DNA from 4 places in the Streptomyces sp. NPDC091972 genome. Region 1 is predicted to be linked to each of the others. Evidence: riboswitches for the same ligand, from Rfam matches in the RefSeq annotation. Region 1 holds a riboswitch; each other region holds the start of a gene.

Region 1 (4,203 bases):
GCCGGGTGTCGTCCGAGAGGTCGGAGTCGAGCAGCTCGCACAGGGCGATGTCGTCGGCCAGGCCGAGCCGGGCGGCGCGCTCCCGCAGTCGCAGGACCGGCATGGTCGGGATGCCCTCGCGCAGGTCCGTGCCCGGTGTCTTGCCGGACTCGTGGGAGTCGGAGGCGATGTCGAGGACGTCGTCGGCCAGCTGGAAGGCGACGCCGAGGCGCTCGCCGTACTGGGTCAGGACGTCCACGACCGTCTCGTCGGCGCCCGACATCATCGCGCCGAAGCGGCACGAGACCGCGACGAGCGAGCCCGTCTTGCCGCCGAGCACGTCCAGGTAGTGCTCGACCGGGTCCCGGCCGTCCTGCGGTCCGGCCGTCTCCAGGATCTGGCCGGTGACCAGGCGCTCGAACGCCTCCGACTGCACCCGGACCGCCTCCGGTCCGAGGTCGGCCAGGATGTGCGAGGCGCGGGCGAACAGGAAGTCGCCGGTCAGCACGGCCACCGAGTTGCCCCAGCGGGTGTTGGCGCTGTCGACGCCCCGCCGGACCTCGGCCTCGTCCATGACGTCGTCGTGGTACAGCGTGGCGAGGTGGGTCAGCTCCACCACCACGGCCGACGGCACCACGCCCGGGGCGTAGGGGTCCCCGAACTGGGCGGCGAGCATCACGAGCAGCGGCCGGAAGCGCTTTCCGCCCGCGCGCACCAGGTGCTGGGCGGCCTCCGTGATGAAGGGGACCTCGCTCTTGGTGGCCTCGAGCAGTCCCTCCTCGACAGCCGCCAATCCGGCCTGGACATCGGCTTCCAGAGCCTGGTCCCGCACGCTCAGCCCGAACGGCCCGACGACGGTCACGAGGGGTCTCCTGTCTGCTGGTGTCTACTGGCGGTTACGCGAAATGTCGATAGGTCGCTGCCATCACTCAAGTCAGCGTATCCGGTCACCTTTGGATCACCGATAGCGCCCGCCCCGTCCATGCCAGGCGCTATCGGATCACGACCGGTATGTTTTTGATCACCTGAAAAGAACGGCTATCAATCTATTTGTAGGTAAGTAGCCGCCTTCGTCGTGAAACCGGTGCCCTGAGACCGACAGGACCCGCCGATGCGGGCCGCTCACCACGGAACCGGTACCCGCGATCCTCGAATACCTGCCCGGCCGGACGGCACCCTGCGACCGGCAGCGCCGGCCCTGGTGCGACGGCCGGGTCGGCATGTCCGGCGGCCCCGGCTCCCTCCGGACATGCACGCGGGGGCGGCGGCGCCGCTCGCCCGGCTCGACCGTCAGACCCGCGACCAGGTGAGGGGGCGGACTTCGCCACCTCCGGTGCGGCTAGGTGGTCTTCCGGTGGGCGTGGGAGAAGCGCATCCCACGGGCAGCCGGTTGCACATGAGTTGGTGCTTCTTGACCGTTTTACACCTCTTGCGTTCGGCTGTGACTTGGCCCACTCGGGCAGGCGGGTCGGCGGACATCCGGAATCCTGCGATCCGCCTTCTACCGTGCGCGAGTTGAGACTTGGCGAACGCAAAGGATCAAGTGCCTCAAATCTCCCTCACCAAGGTCAACAGGCACCCCATGTGAATTCGCCACTTGTTCCGGACATGTGCTCTCGCATACGTTCCCGGCCTGTCGGACGGACGCCGAATCCTGCCACCGCCCGTACACCCACCGAGAACCATGGCAGGAGCGGGGGAACCAGGTAAGTCGCCGGAACGGTCGTCTTCGGACATACCGGTACGGCTCGGGGTGAAGTCACGCCTTTCGTAGGTGTGTCCGGGCATCTCCCGCCCGAACCCGACAGCTCACCTCGCAGGCGACGGAGAGGAACTTCGCCATGCCCGCTGCCGCTCAGCACCGCCGTCCCCGCACCAGCCGTCTCGCCCGCAAGCTCGCCGTCGCCGGGACCGGAGTCGCCGTCCTGGCCCTGCCGCTCATCGGCGCGACCAGCGCCTCCGCGGCCACCCCGCCCCAGCAGACCGCGACCACGCTGGGCTACCCCAACACCCTCGACGGCTGGATCCGGGCCTCCCTCGCCGTCATGGCGGAGCACGGCATCCCCGGCTCCTACGACGGCATCTACCGCAACGTCATCCGTGAGTCCTCCGGCAACCCCTACGCCATCAACCTCTGGGACTCCAACGCGGCCGCCGGCACGCCCTCCAAGGGCCTGCTCCAGGTGATCGACCCGACCTTCGCCGCGTACCACGTGGCCAACACCTCGTGGGACCCGTACGACCCGGTGGCGAACATCACCGCGGCCTGCAACTACGCGGCCCAGCGGTACGGATCCATCGACAACGTGTTCGGCGCGTACTAGGGACTACGCCCGCGGGAAGAGTCGTTCGAGGACGACGGCGATGCCGTCGTCCTCGTTCGACAGGGTCACCTCGTCGGCCACGGCCTTGAGTTCGGGGTGGGCGTTGGCCATCGCCACCCCGCGGGCCGCCCAGTCGAACATGGGGATGTCGTTGGGCATGTCCCCGAAGGCGATCGTCACCTCGGGTCCCAGTCCCAGGTGTTCGGCGGCGAGTGCGAGGCCCGTCGCCTTGGTGACGCCGCATGGCTGGAGTTCGACGGTCCCGGGCCCCGACATGGTGACCGTCGCCAGCGAACCCACCACCGAGCGCGCGGTGCCCGCCAACTCGTCGTCGGACAGGTACGGGTGGCGCAGCAGCACCTTGCTGATCGGCTCGCACCACAGGTCGTCGCGTCGGCCGACCCGCACGGCGGGCAGGGTCGGATGGGGCATCAGATAGCCCGGCTCGATGAGCGTGAGCCCGTCGACCCCGTCCTGGTCCACGGCCGCGTACACCTGCCCGACCTCCGCCTCGATCTTGCCGAGCGCGGTCTCGGCCAGTTCCCGGTCCAGGTTCACCGACCAGAGCAGACGGTCCGCGCCGGCGTCGTACACCTGCGCGCCCTGTCCGCACACCGCGAGCCCCGTGCTGCCGAGGTCGTCGAGCAGCGGGCGCACTCTGGGCGCCGGCCGTCCCGTCACGACGAGATGCCGGGCTCCCCCCGCGGCCACCCGCGCGAGCACGGCCAACGACCGGTCGGAGAGGGTGTCGTCGGCGCGCAGCAGCGTGCCGTCCAGGTCGGTGGCGATGAGTGAATATGCGGGGGAGGCGGCCATGATCAGAGAATACGGATGGTTGGCCCCTCCGACTCGACGCGAACCGGACGGCTCCTGCTTTCACATCCGTTGACGGCAGTTCCGCTTCCGGGGCCTCGGCGGCAGGGCCCGGCGAAGGCCGGCGGACCCCGTCGGGCGCGGGCTTTCCGCGCCGCCGACGGGCTACGCCGAGTCCCGCACCACCAGTTCGGTCGGGAGGATCACCCCGGCCGTGTCCTCGCCGGCGATCTGGGCGAGGAGCATGCGGACCATCTCGGCGCTGATGCGGTCGAAGGGCTGGCGCATGGTGGTCAGGGCCGGGGCGATCGCGGTGGCCGCCGGTGAGTCGTCGAAGCCGCCGACAGCGATGTCCTCCGGGACCGAACGCCCGGCCTGCTGGAGGACGCCCACGACGCCCAGGGCCATGAGGTCGGAGGCGACGAACACCGCGTCCATGTCCGGGGCCTGGGCGAGCAGGCGGCGGGCGGCCCGTTCGCCACCGCTGCGCCGGAAGTCGCCCTCGACGACGAGCTCCGGGTCGTAGGGCAGGCCCGCCTCCGCGAGCACGTCCCGGTAGCCGGCCAGCCGGTCGGGGCCGCCCGGCATGTCCAGCGGCCCGGTGACCATGCCGACGCGGCGCCGGCCACCCGCGAGGAGGTGGCGGACCATGTCCTGTGCGCCCTCCCGGTCGGCCGCGGCCACGTAACTCACCTTGGTGCCCCGCCCGATCGGCTTGCCGCAGACCACCAACGGGATCCCGGCGTCGTGCAGTTCGGCCGCGACCGGGTCGCCGCTGTGGTTGGACAGCAGCAGCACACCGTCGACGTGACCCGAGGTGATGTACCGGGTCAGCCGGCGCCGGTCGTCGTCGCTCTCGGCGAGCATCAGCAGCAGCGGGATGTCGTGCTGGGCGAGCCGCTCGGTGCAACCGCGCAGCAGGACGTTGAAGTTGGGGTCCTCGAAGAACTTCTCCTGCGGTTCGGTCAGCAGGAACGCCACCGAGTCCGAGCGGCCCGTGCTGAGGCTGCGGGCGTGCCGGTTGACCACGTAACCGGTCTTCCTGATGGCGGTCTCGACCGACCGCCGGGCGGCGGGCGAGACGTAG
Region 2 (4,203 bases), on a different contig from region 1:
GCGTGGCGGACTCATCATGCGTGGACTGCGTACTTTGCCCGTGGAGTTCACGCCCGTCCGGTAATCGACCGAGGGGTCCGGGGTATCCCGGGAGGATGCCGCGTAAACATGACACGCCCTCAAGTCTGTGATCTTCACGTGATCTACGCGGCATTAACTTGTGACAAGTGATCGAATCCCTATACGTTCACGGACCAGCGCGGTCCCCGTACCACTGCCGCGCGGGTACTTGCTGTCTCGGGAAAGGTCCCTCCATGCTCTCCGGGAACGGTCGTCACCGTCGCCCCCGTCAGGCTCCGGCTCTCCTCGTGGCGGCCGGTGTGACGGGATCCGCCATCGCGATCCCACTGCTCGGGGCGACCGGGGCGAGCGCCGCCACCGGCACCACGTGGGACCGGGTCGCGGAGTGCGAGAGCGGTGGCTCCTGGAGCGCGAACGACGGCAACGGCTTCTACGGCGGCCTTCAGATGTCCCAGGAGAACTGGGAGAAGTACGGCGGCCTCGAGTACGCCGAGACCGCGGACCTGGCCAGCCGCAACCAGCAGATAGCCGTGGCCGAGAAGCTGCTCGCGGACCAGGGCATCGCCGCCTGGCCGACCTGCGGGCTGCTCGGCGGTCTCAGCAAGGACGCGAGTTCGGCCGACGTCGACACGGGCGTGGGAAGCGGCACGCCCTCCGCCTCGGCGTCCAACTCATCCGGATCGTCCGGCTCGTCCAGTTCCGAAGGTTCCTCCTCTTCGTCCGGTTCCTCCGACTCGTCGGGTTCCGAGAAGTCCTCCGGTCTGCTCGACGCGCTGGACGGATCGTCCGGGACGCCCTCGCCCTCGGCCACTCCCTCCGGCGATGACAGTTCCGCCAAGCCGGACAAAAAGAACTCTTCGGTATCCGAGGGTTCCGCACAGCGGGACGCGCAGCCGTCCGACAGCTCGCCCGTGGTGAGCGCAGAAGAGGATGAAGCGGACAAGTCATGGCAGGAGGGCGGCTCTTCGGCCCTCGTGGACGTGGGTGCCCTGGGTTCCGGCAAGCATCGCGGCGACAGTGCCGAGGAGAGTGTGACGAAGAGCGCGGCCTCCCCCACGGCCGGCCGGCATGCCGCCGCCACCTACACGGTCCAGGAGGGCGACTCCCTCGTCTCCATCGCCGACTCCCTTGGTCTCGACGGCGGATGGCGCGCCCTCTACGCGGAGAACAAGGACCGCATCGGGACCGACCCGAGCAACATCGTTGCCGGTCAGACGCTCGACACAGGGGCTGAATAGGGTCGAAAAGACCTGAAAAACAGCGGGAGTTCACGTCACACTTCGCACTGAATGTCCACTTTGGTGAAAGTGTGGGATGAGTCTCAGAAGCCCTGATCGTCTTTGAAATTCCGCCGAACGCATGTCTACGGTCGTGACCGCTCGGCAACCCGAGCCCCGTCTGCCGCAACGCCGAATCCTGCCAGCGGCCGTACGGGAACAGTCGTCGCGTCAAGCGCCGTAGGCAGGAGCGGGGGACCCAAGGTAAGTGCCGGACCCAGCAGTTCACGCTGGACCGGCTAGGGGTGAAGTCGCGCTAGGAGCCGCAAGGCGCCGGGCGCGACCGGGCAACTCAACCGGCCCGAACCCGACAGCTCACCTCGCAGGCGTCGGTGAGGGGATCGATCCATGCTGTTTTCCGGCAAGGGCAAGCACCGTCGTCCGTCCAAGGCCACCCGCGCCGCCGCGCTCGCCGGCGTCACCGGTGTCGCCATCGCCGCCCCGCTGATGGCCGCGGGCAACGCCTCCGCCGCCACCGCCTCCGAGTGGGACGCCGTCGCCCAGTGCGAGTCCGGCGGCAACTGGTCCATCAACACCGGCAACGGCTACTACGGCGGTCTGCAGTTCTCCGCCTCCACCTGGGCCGCGTACGGCGGCACGCAGTACGCCGCGCAGGCCAACCAGGCCAGCAAGGCCCAGCAGATCGCCGTCGCCGAGAAGGTCCTCGCCTCCCAGGGCAAGGGTGCCTGGCCGGTCTGCGGCACGGGCCTGTCCAGCGCCGCCTACAACGGTGGCGGCAGCTCGTCCTCCGCCGGCTCCTCGAACTCGGGCACCAGCACCCGTTCGACCGAGGAGCAGAGCGCCTCCCGCTCCTCCGACCGTCCGGCCGCCAAGAAGACCGTCACCACGCCGACCGGCAAGAAGGTCAAGAAGGGCGACGGCGAGTACAAGGTCGTCAAGGGTGACACCCTCAGCTCGATCGCCGAGAAGCACAAGGTCAAGGGCGGCTGGCAGAAGCTGTTCAAGCTGAACAAGGACATCATCGACGATGCCGACTTCATCTTCCCGGGCCAGCAGCTCCACCTGAAGTGACACCTCGCTGAACCACAGTGCCCTCACAGGCGTGGTCCTCATACTGAAGACCTCGTGAGGGTCACCCCCCCGTCCCCACGGGCTCCCCGCTCCGGTGCGTGTTCCCCCGTACGCACCGGGGCGGGGCCTTTTCATGCGCGGGTGCCGGCCCGTCTTTGTTCAGTTCGGAAACAATTTACTCTCGGTTCTGTCCATGGGTCGGTCCACACGGTGGCCGATCCCCCGGAGCCGGTTAGGCTCGGTCTCGCAGAACCCACCGCGGTCCCGGCGGACCGTGTCACATCCCAAGAAGGAGATGCTCGTGCCGTCCATCGACGTCGTCGTAGCCCGGGAAATCCTGGACTCCCGAGGCAACCCCACGGTCGAGGTCGAGGTCGGCCTCGACGACGGCAGCACCGGTCGTGCCGCCGTCCCGTCCGGCGCCTCCACGGGCGCCTTCGAGGCCATCGAGCTGCGTGACGGTGACCCGAACCGCTACCAGGGCAAGGGTGTCGAGAAGGCCGTCCTCGCGGTCATCGAGCAGATCGGCCCGGAGCTCGTCGGCTACGACGCCACCGAGCAGCGTCTGATCGACCAGGCGATGTTCGACCTGGACGCCACCGACAACAAGGGCTCGCTCGGCGCCAACGCCATCCTCGGCGTCTCCCTCGCCGTCGCCCACGCCGCCTCCGAGGCCAGCGACCTCCCGCTCTTCCGCTACCTGGGCGGCCCGAACGCGCACCTGCTGCCGGTGCCGATGATGAACATCCTGAACGGCGGCTCGCACGCCGACTCCAACGTGGACATCCAGGAGTTCATGATCGCCCCGATCGGCGCGGAGTCCTTCTCCGAGGCGCTGCGCTGGGGCACCGAGGTCTACCACACCCTCAAGAAGGTCCTGAAGAGCAAGGGCCTGTCCACCGGCCTCGGCGACGAGGGCGGCTTCGCGCCGAACCTGGAGTCCAACCGCGCCGCCCTGGACCTCATCCTCGAGGCGATCAAGGAAGCCGGTTACATCCCCGGCGAGCAGGTCGCCCTGGCGCTCGACGTCGCCGCCTCCGAGTTCTACAAGGACGGCAAGTACCAGTTCGAGGGCAAGGACCGCTCGGCCGCCGAGATGACGGAATACTACGAGGAGCTCGTGGCGGCCTACCCGCTCGTCTCCATCGAGGACCCGCTGTTCGAGGACGACTGGGCCGGCTGGAAGGTCCTCACCGACAAGCTGGGCGACAAGGTCCAGATCGTCGGCGACGACCTCTTCGTCACCAACCCGGAGCGCCTGGCCCGCGGCATCGAGGACGGCGCCGCCAACGCGCTGCTCGTCAAGGTGAACCAGATCGGCTCGCTCACCGAGACCCTCGACGCCGTCGAGCTCGCCCAGCGCAGCGGCTTCAAGTGCATGATGTCCCACCGCTCCGGCGAGACCGAGGACGTCACCATCGCCGACCTGGCCGTCGCCACCAACTGCGGCCAGATCAAGACCGGCGCCCCGGCCCGCTCCGAGCGCGTCGCCAAGTACAACCAGCTCCTGCGCATCGAGGAGATCCTCGACGACGCCGCGGTCTACGCCGGCCGCAGCGCGTTCCCGCGCTTCAAGGGCTGACACCGGCTGGCCCTTCCGGGGTCAAGCCTTAGCCAGTCGTACGTACGTCCCCGTACCGGTCCCGTACCGTGTGCGGGGACGTACGCACGTAGAAGGGGAGGCGGAGAGCCGATGGCCGTGAAGGACCGGGACCGTTTCTCCACGACGACGAGGATCAGGCTGCTCGGCGAGCAGACCGCGGCCCGTGTCTACCGCTCCCAGACCAGACGGCAGGCCCGCCGCTCCCGGCTGACCGGCCGGGCCGCGCTGCTCGCCCTGGTGCTGTGCACGCTGGTGGTGGCGCTGGCGTAC
Region 3 (4,203 bases), on a different contig from region 1:
TGGCCCGCCCCGCCCTGGACCACGCGGCCCGGACGACGGCACCCCCGGTACCGGTGGCCGCGCCGCCCTGGCCGGTGTACGGGGTGTACGGCCACCCGCCCCACCCCGCCCAGCAGGCGCACCCGGTCCACCCGGCGCACGCGGTGCCCTACCCCGCGTACAACCCGTACCGGACGTAGGCCGGCCTCCCCTTACGCCGACGCCTCCGTCAGGCGCCCCAGCTCCTCCTCCGTCAGGGTCAGCTCCGCCACCCTCAGCAGCGCCGGGAGCTGCTCCACCGTGCGGGCGGACGCGATCGGGGCCGCGACCGTCGGCTGGGCGGCGAGCCAGGCGAGGGCGACCGTGGCGACCGGGACGGTGTGGGACTCGGCGATGTCGTCGAGCGCCGCGAGCACCTTCCGGCCGCGCTCGGTCTCCAGGTGCTTGGCGGCACCCGCGCTGCGCCGGCTCTCCACGGTCTCGCCGACGCGGTACTTGCCGGTGAGGAACCCGGAGGCGAGGGCGAAGTACGGGACGGCGGCGAGACCCTGCCGGGAGGCGACGGCCTGGAGTTCGCCCTCGTAGGTGTCCCGCGAGACGAGGTTGTAGTGGGGCTGGAGGGCGGTGTAGCGCGCGAGGCCCTCGCGGTCGGAGAAGTCGAGGGACTCCGCAAGGCGCGCGGCGGAGATGTTGGAGGCTCCGATCGCCCGTACCTTGCCCGCCTTCACCAGCTCGTCCAGCGCGCCGATGATCTCCTCGACGGGTGTCTCCGGCTTGTCGTAGTGGGTGTAGTACAGGTCGATGCGGTCGGTGCCGAGGCGGCGCAGCGAGGCGTCCGCCGCCGCCTTGATGTTCGCCGCGCTCAGGCCCGGGTAGTCGGGGTGCTGGCTGACCTTCGTGGCGATGAGGACGTCGTCGCGGTTGCCGCGGGCCGCCAGCCACTTTCCGATGATGGTCTCGGACTCGCCACCGGAGTTGCCGTCCACCCATGCCGAGTACGAGTCGGCCGTGTCGAGGAAGTTGCCGCCGGCCGCGGTGTAGGCGTCGAGGACGGCGAACGAGGTGGCCTCGTCGGCGGTCCAGCCGAACACGTTGCCGCCGAGGGAGAGCGGGAAGACCTCGAGGCCGGAGGAGCCGAGCTTGCGAAGAGAAGTCATGCCATACGTCAACGCCAGTGCCGGACGCCGGCCTTCCGGCACGGCCGCAAAGTCCTCGCAAACAAGCGGGGTCGGCTGCTCCGACACACCGACAGCCCTGACGTCGGGGGGACGTCGTCAGGGCTGTCGGAGTTCGCGGGGGAGGGTCAGGGGTTGAGACCCTTGCCGCGCAGCCACGCCATCGGGTCGATCCCGTCGGCGGAGCCGCCCGGGTGGACCTCCAGGTGCAGGTGCGCGCCGGTCACGTTGCCCGTGGCGCCCACGCGGCCGATGACGTCACCGGTGGCGACCTTCTGGCCGACGCTGACGCTGATCGAGGACTGGTGGCAGAACCACAGCTCGGTGCCGTCGTCGAGGGTGAGGATCGTGCGGTAGCCGTAGGAGCCGGCCCAGCCGGCCTCCGTGATGGTGCCGCTGTGGACCGCCTTGATGAGCGTGCCCGTGGGGGCGGCGAAGTCGAGGCCCGTGTGGTAGCCGGAGGACCACAGGGAACCGGCCTGACCGAAGGTCGAGGTGATGGTGTACGACGAGGTCGGCAGCGTGTACTGCTTGGCGAGCTCGGCCAGGCGCTCCGCCTCGGCCTTCTTCGCGGCCTCCTCCTCCGCCTTCTTCTTGGCGGCGGCGGCCTTCTCCTGGGCTTCCTTCTCCGCCTTGGCGGCGGCCGCGTCGGCCTCCTTCTGGGCGGCGTCCGCGACGGCCTGGGCGGCCTTGGTGTCGATCTGGTCCTGCTGCACCTCGGCCTGGGCCAGGATGCGCGAGCGCAGTGCCTCACCGGCGTCCGAGGCGCCCTCGGCGGTGCCGGCGGTGGTGGCGCCGACGCTGCTGAAGGCGCTCGTGTCGGCGGCGGCCGGGTCGGAGTCGTCCGAGATGAGCGAGCCCACGTTGGGCAGGTCCGGCATCGAGATGGAGACCGGCGGCTTGCCGGTGTTGGCGCTGGCCATCCCGCCCGCGCTGACCGCGGCTATGACGCCGACGCCCAGGACGGTGGAGCTACGGGCGAATCCGCCGCCACGCTGCTTTGCTACGCGATGCCGGCCTCGTACGGGAGCGAGGGAGTCCGCGGTCGGGTTCCACTCGCCGAGCGGAGCCTCGTCGTCGGCACGGTAGCCGCCGTACACGAGGGTGTCGCTCGGAACGTACGGCGCCTCGGGGGCAGGCGGGTTGGACGCCACGTGGGCGCACTCCTTTCCTTCCTTCTCGCCTACCGGGTTAGCTGACGGGTTCGGAGCAGGAAGGTCTCCTACGCGCGTATATCCACCGTGCTGCCACGGCGGACTACGAGCGATTCACCCCAAGGTGGTGGTTCCCCGGTTCCCTTGCGGAATTCGGCGCGTGAGCACGGAGCCGTCTCTTGTGACGGCTGGGACGACCGCGCTGCGTTATCGAACGTTAATAGACCCGGGGGCCCGATTCCAAGCTGTTCCGCTTGATCATTAACGAAATCCCGCTGGACTTACGGCCCATGAACGGTGAAAAACGGGCGAGTTGACCACGACTCAGACGGCACAGGGGTGTTGACGGTGTGTCAGTCGCTATGCGGAGGGCGCCCATCCGCTCACCCGGCGTGACGAAGGCCGCTGCGAACCCTCCGGCCGGGCGCGGACGCACAAACACTCAGGGCCGGAACCCATTCACTGGATTCCGGCCCTGAGCCTTCAGTAGCGGGGACAGGATTTGAACCTGCGACCTCTGGGTTATGAGCCCAGCGAGCTACCGAGCTGCTCCACCCCGCGTCGTTGTGTGACCAGCATACGTCATCCGCGAGGTGGTTCGCGCCAGGGTTGTTCCAGGGGCCCCGGTGGCCGCGCGGAGCGGCGTACCGTGGCGCTCCTCACAGGAACGAGGAGGGGACATGACGGCAGCCGACGGGCGGCCGGCGGAGATCGGGAAGCGGGACATCCCGCTCTCCGGCGGCCGGACGCTGCGGGTGACGGAGTTCGGCAACGGCAGCATCAGGCTGGCGGTGCACACGGGCTCCCGCTACGTGGTGACGAGCCTGGAGCAGATCGACGACGGGACCGTGCTGAGGCTCTCGCCCGGCCGCGAGGGCTCGGGCGCCCACCGGAACTGGGTGCGGGACCACGAGGGCGGTGCGGGCGGCTCCGGCGAGTGAGCACCCGCCCGGGCGGCCGTCAGCCGACCCCGAGCTCCGTCAACTCGCCCAGCGGCAGCGTGTGCTGGGTCTGGAGGACCTTCGCGCGGAGGTAGCGGACGTTGTGGGCGGTGGTGAAGACGCCGGTCGGGACGCGGTCGTGGACGCCGATCCCGAGGTCCCTCAACTGACCCGCCTTGTCGGGGTTGTTGGAGAGCAGGTCGAGTTCGCCGATGCCCAGGGCGGTCAGCATCTGCGCGGCCGCCGTGTAGTCGCGGGCGTCCTCGGGCAGGCCCAGCGCGGTGTTCGCGGCGTAGGTGTCGAGACCCTGGTCCTGGAGGGCGTACGCGTCGAGCTTGTTGTAGAGGCCGATGCCGCGGCCCTCCTGGCGGAGGTAGAGCAGGACGCCGCCGCGCTCGGCTATGCGCTCGACCGCCTCGCGCAGTTGCGGGCCGCAGTCGCAGCGGGCGGAGCCGAAGACGTCACCGGTGAGGCACTCGGAGTGCAGCCGCACCAGCGGGACGGTGCCGGGGGCGGGGTCGCCGAGGACGACGGCGAGGTGCTCCCGCCCGTCGGCCAGGCCGTGGAAGGTGACGAGCTCGGCGTCGACGCGGTAGCCGTCCCCGAAGCGCAGCGGGACGTGGACGCGGGAGCGCTGGGTGGCGGCGGGCAGGTCGGGCATGCGGGTACTCCGCTCCGTGGGCATATCTGCTTCAGTTTTGAAGCAGTCCTACTGATCGAGACCCTACCTCATGCTTTAAATTTGAAGCAACGCCTTTATGGCACTCGTCACACGCACCCTCAGGAGCAGGACGGGGAGGACCGCCGGCGCCACGGAACCTCCTCGGCGGGTCCGCCCTCCCCCTGGAGTCCCGCGGTGACACTCGTGAAGATCTCCTCCAACTGCCCCACCTGTTCCGGGGTGAGCCGGTCGAACAGCGCGCCACGGACCGTCTCCACGTGTCCCGGCGCCGC
Region 4 (4,203 bases), on a different contig from region 1:
CCCGGGCGTCCGCCTCAGCCTCGAAGTGCCGGCCTCCCGCCTCGCCAAGGCGCTCGGTCTGCTGGCCGACGCGCTCAGGGCGCCCGCGTTCGCGGACAGCGAGGTCGAGCGGCTCGTCCGCAACCGCCTCGACGAGATCCCGCATGAGCTGGCCAACCCGTCCCGCCGTGCCGCCAAGGAGCTCTCCAAGGAGCTGTTCCCGGCGGACTCGCGCATGTCGCGCCCGCGCCAGGGCACCGAGGAGACCGTCGGGAACATCGACTCCGCGGCCGTACGCGCCTTCTACGAGAAGCACGTGCGGCCCGCCACCGCGACCGCCGTGGTCGTCGGCGACCTCACCGGCATCGACCTGGACGCGCTGCTCGCCGACACGCTCGGTGCCTGGACCGGTTCCCCGGCCCAGCCGCGGCCCGTGCCGCCGGTGACCGCCGACGACACCGGCCGCGTCGTGATCGTGGACCGCCCCGGAGCCGTCCAGACCCAGCTCCTGATCGGCCGTATCGGCGCCGACCGGCACGCACGCGTGTGGCCCGCGCAGGTGCTCGGCACGTACTGCCTCGGCGGCACCCTCACCTCCCGCCTTGACCGCGTCCTGCGCGAGGAGAAGGGCTACACCTACGGCGTACGGGCGTTCGGCCAGGTCCTCCGGTCCGCGCCGGACGGCTCGGGCGCCGCGATGCTCGCCATCAGCGGCTCCGTCGACACCCCGAACACCGGTCCCGCCCTGGACGACCTGTGGAAGGTGCTGCGCACGCTCGCCGAGGGCGGCCTCACCGACGCCGAGCGCGACGTCGCCGTGCAGAACCTCGTGGGTGTGGCACCGCTCAAGTACGAGACGGCCGCGGCCGTGGCGAGCACGCTGGCCGACCAGGTCGAGCAGCACCTGCCCGACGACTACCAGGCGACCCTGTACCAGCAGCTCGCCGCGACCGGCACCGTGGAGGCCACCGCGGCCGTCGTGAACGCCTTCCCGGTGGACCGGCTGGTGACGGTCCTGGTCGGCGACGCGGCGGCCATCAAGGAGCCCGTCGAGGCCCTCGGTATCGGCGAGGTCAAGGTCGTCAGCGCCGAGTAGCCGAGCACCGGCACGGGCGTGGAGGGGCCCTGGTGACGGCGGCGTCACCAGGGCCCCTTGATGTCCGAATTGGGTGGGAGGTTGCCTGTCTGCCCTGTGGGATGCGCTACAAACACCCTGATCCGTTTGGGTCCTGAAAGCCGCCCCGCTTAGCGTCTTGCGGGCTGTCCGTCAGGCACTGCGCCGCGCCCGCGGCACCGGACAGTCATCGCCGAGTCCCCGTACGGCGCGAGCCAGGGGAGCCGGGGACCCACACCACGTCCCTGGGGTGAATCGGACGCCCACGCGACCGCGAGGGGGTCCGTAGGAGACCTTCCTGCTCCGAACCCGTCAGCTAACCCGGTAGGCGAGAAGGAAGGAAAGGACCAGCCACCACATGGCGTTCACCTGCGCCACCGGGAAGCACCGCCGTCCCAGCCGCATGAAGCGCACCACCGCCCGCGCCGCGGGCGTCGCCGCCCTCGCCACCACCGGCGTCATCGGCACCATCGCCGCCCCGGCGCTCGCCGCCGAGAACTCCGTCGAGCAGACCGGCCTCATGCCCGTCGTCTCCGTCGGCGACTCCCTCGCGGACCAGCTCGACGCCCAGGCCGAGGCCCAGGCGCAGGCCGCCGCGCAGAAGAAGGCGGAGGCGGAGGCCAAGCGCAAGGCCGAGGCGCGTGCCAAGGAGATCCGCGAGGCCAAGGAGCGCGCCGCCCGCGAGGCCGAGCGCAAGCGCCTCAACGCCTTCGTCGCCCCGATCTCCGGCTCCTACGTCTCCACCGGCTACAAGAGCGGCGGCTCCATCTGGTCCTCCGGCAGCCACACCGGTATCGACTTCCACGCCGCCAGCGGCACCTCCGTGCACGCGGTCGGCCGCGGCACGGTCGTCGAGGCCGGCTGGGGCGGGGCGTACGGCAACAACGTCGTGATCAGGATGGCCGACGGCACGTACACCCAGTACGGCCACCTGTCGTCCATCGGCGTCTCGGTCGGCCAGTCCGTCACTCCCGGTCAGCAGATCGGCCTCTCCGGCGCGACCGGCAACGTCACCGGCCCGCACCTGCACTTCGAGGCACGCACCAGCCCCGAGTACGGCTCGGACATCGACCCCGTCGCCTACCTGCGCTCGCACGGCGTCGACGTCTGACGATCGCCCCGCGGCCTCCGCGAGAACCCCGGCTCCCCGAGCCGGGGTTTCGTCGTTTCCGGCACCCCGTTGTCCAAAAAATATCCCTGGATTCCGGTCCGCCGTCGGAAATTCCCGCTCATTGCAATAGAGTCACTGAACACACGTCAATCGGCGACGTTTCACGGGGATTAAGACGGAGGTCGGACATGCGTATTCCGGCGCACTCGGTATGCACGGCGATCCGGGACGACATCGTCGCCGGTGTCCACGCGCGCGGGAGCCGGCTCACCGAGGAACTGCTCGCCCGCCGCTACGGCGTCTCCCGGGTCCCCGTCCGTGAGGCCCTGCGCACGCTGGAGGCCGAGGGCTTCGTGGTGACCCGGCGGCACGCGGGCGCGTGCGTCGCCGAACCGACCGAGCAGGAGGGCGCCGACCTCCTGGAGATGCGCATGCTCCTCGAACCGCTGGGCGCCTCCCGGGCCGCCCAGCGGCGCACCGAGGCCCATCTGAAGGTGCTGCGCGGCCTGGTCAGGCTGGGCCAGGAGCGGGCCAGGCGGGGCAACAGCGACGATCTGCGCTCCTTGGGGGGCTGGTTCCACGAGACGCTCGCGCAGGCCACCGGCAGCCCGGCGCTGACCTCGCTGCTGACCCAGTTGCGGCACAAGATCGCCTGGATGTACGTCGTGGACGCGCCGGCCGACCCCGTGGAGTCCTGGGCGGAGCACGGCGCGATCGTGGACGCGGTGGCCCGCGGGGACGGCGAACGGGCGCGTGCGATCACGGCGCTGCACACCGAGCGCTCGGGCGCGGCGCACCGGCTGCGGTTCACCTCAGGACAGGACCGCGCGGACCGTGTGAGGAGTTCGCAACATCCCGTAAACGTGACGGGTGTGCGGCATTAACACGGGCACCGTATACAAAGAGGGAGTAATTCGCGGGGGCTCTTTCCGCTGCCCGTAAAAGGATAAAGCGAAGGGCCCGCCCGATAATTCGGACGAGCCCTTGCCTGCTTTTCAGGACACCCGTGCTCAGACGGTCTCGGGAAGTTCCTCGAGTCCCTCGGCGACCAGCTTCGCGAGCCGGTCGAGAGCCGCGTCCGCGCCCTCGGCGTCGGAGGCGAGGACGACCTCCTCGCCGCCCTGGGCGCCCAGGCCGAGAACGGCCAGCATGGAGGCCGCGTTGACGGGGTTGCCGTCGGCCTTGGCGATCGTCACCGGGATGCCTGCGGCCGTGGCGGCCCGGACGAAGATGGAAGCGGGGCGGGCGTGGAGGCCCTCGGCCCAGCCGACGTTGACGCGGCGCTCAGCCATGTGATGCTGCCCTTCGGTGTTCAGGGTTGTCTAGACCAGTTTCCCACACGTGAAGCGTCTCCCGGGAGGGCGTGCAGCCTCCCGGGGTGAGACGTCGGACCGCGGCCTCGGCCCGACTTCCGTCCTTGTGCGCTCTCGCGCGTTCTCCACAGACTGCCTCGCGCCGTTGTCGTACGCGAGCCGTACTCTGGGGCCCATGCAGAGCGCGTCGGACCGGCACGAGTACCCCGCCCACTGGGAGGCCGACGTGGTGCTGCGCGACGGCGGCACCGCGCGCATCAGGCCCATCACCGTCGACGACGCCGATCGCCTGGTCAGCTTCTACGAGCAGGTCTCGGACGAGTCGAAGTACTACCGCTTCTTCGCGCCCTACCCACGCCTGTCCGCCAAGGACGTCCACCGCTTCACGCACCACGACTTTGTGGACCGGGTGGGACTCGCCGCCACCATCGGCGGCGAGTTCATCGCCACCGTACGCTACGACCGCATCGGCGCCGACGGCATGCCCGCGTCCGCCCCCGCCGACGAGGCCGAGGTCGCCTTCCTCGTGCAGGACGCCCACCAGGGGCGCGGGGTGGCCTCCGCCCTCCTCGAACACATCGGCGCCGTCGCCCGCGAGCGCGGCATCCGGCGCTTCGCCGCCGAGGTGCTGCCGGCCAACGTCAAGATGATCAAGGTGTTCACCGACGCCGGGTACACCCAGAAGC

The links. A riboswitch is a leader RNA that binds a small molecule or an ion and turns the genes downstream of it on or off. The one in region 1 is predicted to bind cyclic di-AMP.
Positions count from the first base shown of each region.
Region 2: another riboswitch for cyclic di-AMP. It lies ahead of ACIQJT_RS36220 (transglycosylase family protein); the one in region 1 lies ahead of ACIQJT_RS39445 (transglycosylase SLT domain-containing protein).
Region 3: another riboswitch for cyclic di-AMP. It lies ahead of ACIQJT_RS39005 (M23 family metallopeptidase); the one in region 1 lies ahead of ACIQJT_RS39445 (transglycosylase SLT domain-containing protein).
Region 4: another riboswitch for cyclic di-AMP. It lies ahead of ACIQJT_RS31280 (M23 family metallopeptidase); the one in region 1 lies ahead of ACIQJT_RS39445 (transglycosylase SLT domain-containing protein).

Region 1 covers NZ_JBIVSV010000021.1:331-4,533, forward strand. The annotation lists gene ACIQJT_RS39440 (polyprenyl synthetase family protein) at 1-841, opposite strand, end outside; cyclic di-AMP (ydaO/yuaA leader) riboswitch at 1,615-1,815, shown strand; gene ACIQJT_RS39445 (transglycosylase SLT domain-containing protein) at 1,821-2,303, shown strand; gene ACIQJT_RS39450 (HAD family hydrolase) at 2,307-3,119, opposite strand; gene ACIQJT_RS39455 (LacI family DNA-binding transcriptional regulator) at 3,282-4,203, opposite strand, start outside.
Region 2 covers NZ_JBIVSV010000016.1:103,801-108,003, reverse strand. The annotation lists gene ACIQJT_RS36230 (cytochrome P450) at 1-64, shown strand, start outside; gene ACIQJT_RS36225 (transglycosylase family protein) at 255-1,259, shown strand; cyclic di-AMP (ydaO/yuaA leader) riboswitch at 1,465-1,642, shown strand; gene ACIQJT_RS36220 (transglycosylase family protein) at 1,647-2,330, shown strand; gene eno (phosphopyruvate hydratase) at 2,626-3,912, shown strand; gene ACIQJT_RS36210 (septum formation initiator family protein) at 4,024-4,203, shown strand, end outside.
Region 3 covers NZ_JBIVSV010000020.1:20,430-24,632, forward strand. The annotation lists gene ACIQJT_RS38995 (PrsW family intramembrane metalloprotease) at 1-179, shown strand, start outside; gene ACIQJT_RS39000 (aldo/keto reductase) at 192-1,136, opposite strand; gene ACIQJT_RS39005 (M23 family metallopeptidase) at 1,283-2,308, opposite strand; cyclic di-AMP (ydaO/yuaA leader) riboswitch at 2,320-2,477, opposite strand; tRNA gene ACIQJT_RS39010 (tRNA-Met) at 2,796-2,869, opposite strand; gene ACIQJT_RS39015 (hypothetical protein) at 2,989-3,249, shown strand; gene ribA (GTP cyclohydrolase II) at 3,269-3,910, opposite strand; gene ACIQJT_RS39025 (MarR family transcriptional regulator) at 4,030-4,203, opposite strand, start outside.
Region 4 covers NZ_JBIVSV010000012.1:193,585-197,787, reverse strand. The annotation lists gene ACIQJT_RS31285 (pitrilysin family protein) at 1-1,075, shown strand, start outside; cyclic di-AMP (ydaO/yuaA leader) riboswitch at 1,275-1,438, shown strand; gene ACIQJT_RS31280 (M23 family metallopeptidase) at 1,452-2,204, shown strand; gene ACIQJT_RS31275 (GntR family transcriptional regulator) at 2,393-3,088, shown strand; gene ACIQJT_RS31270 (HPr family phosphocarrier protein) at 3,215-3,496, opposite strand; gene ACIQJT_RS31265 (GNAT family N-acetyltransferase) at 3,693-4,203, shown strand, end outside.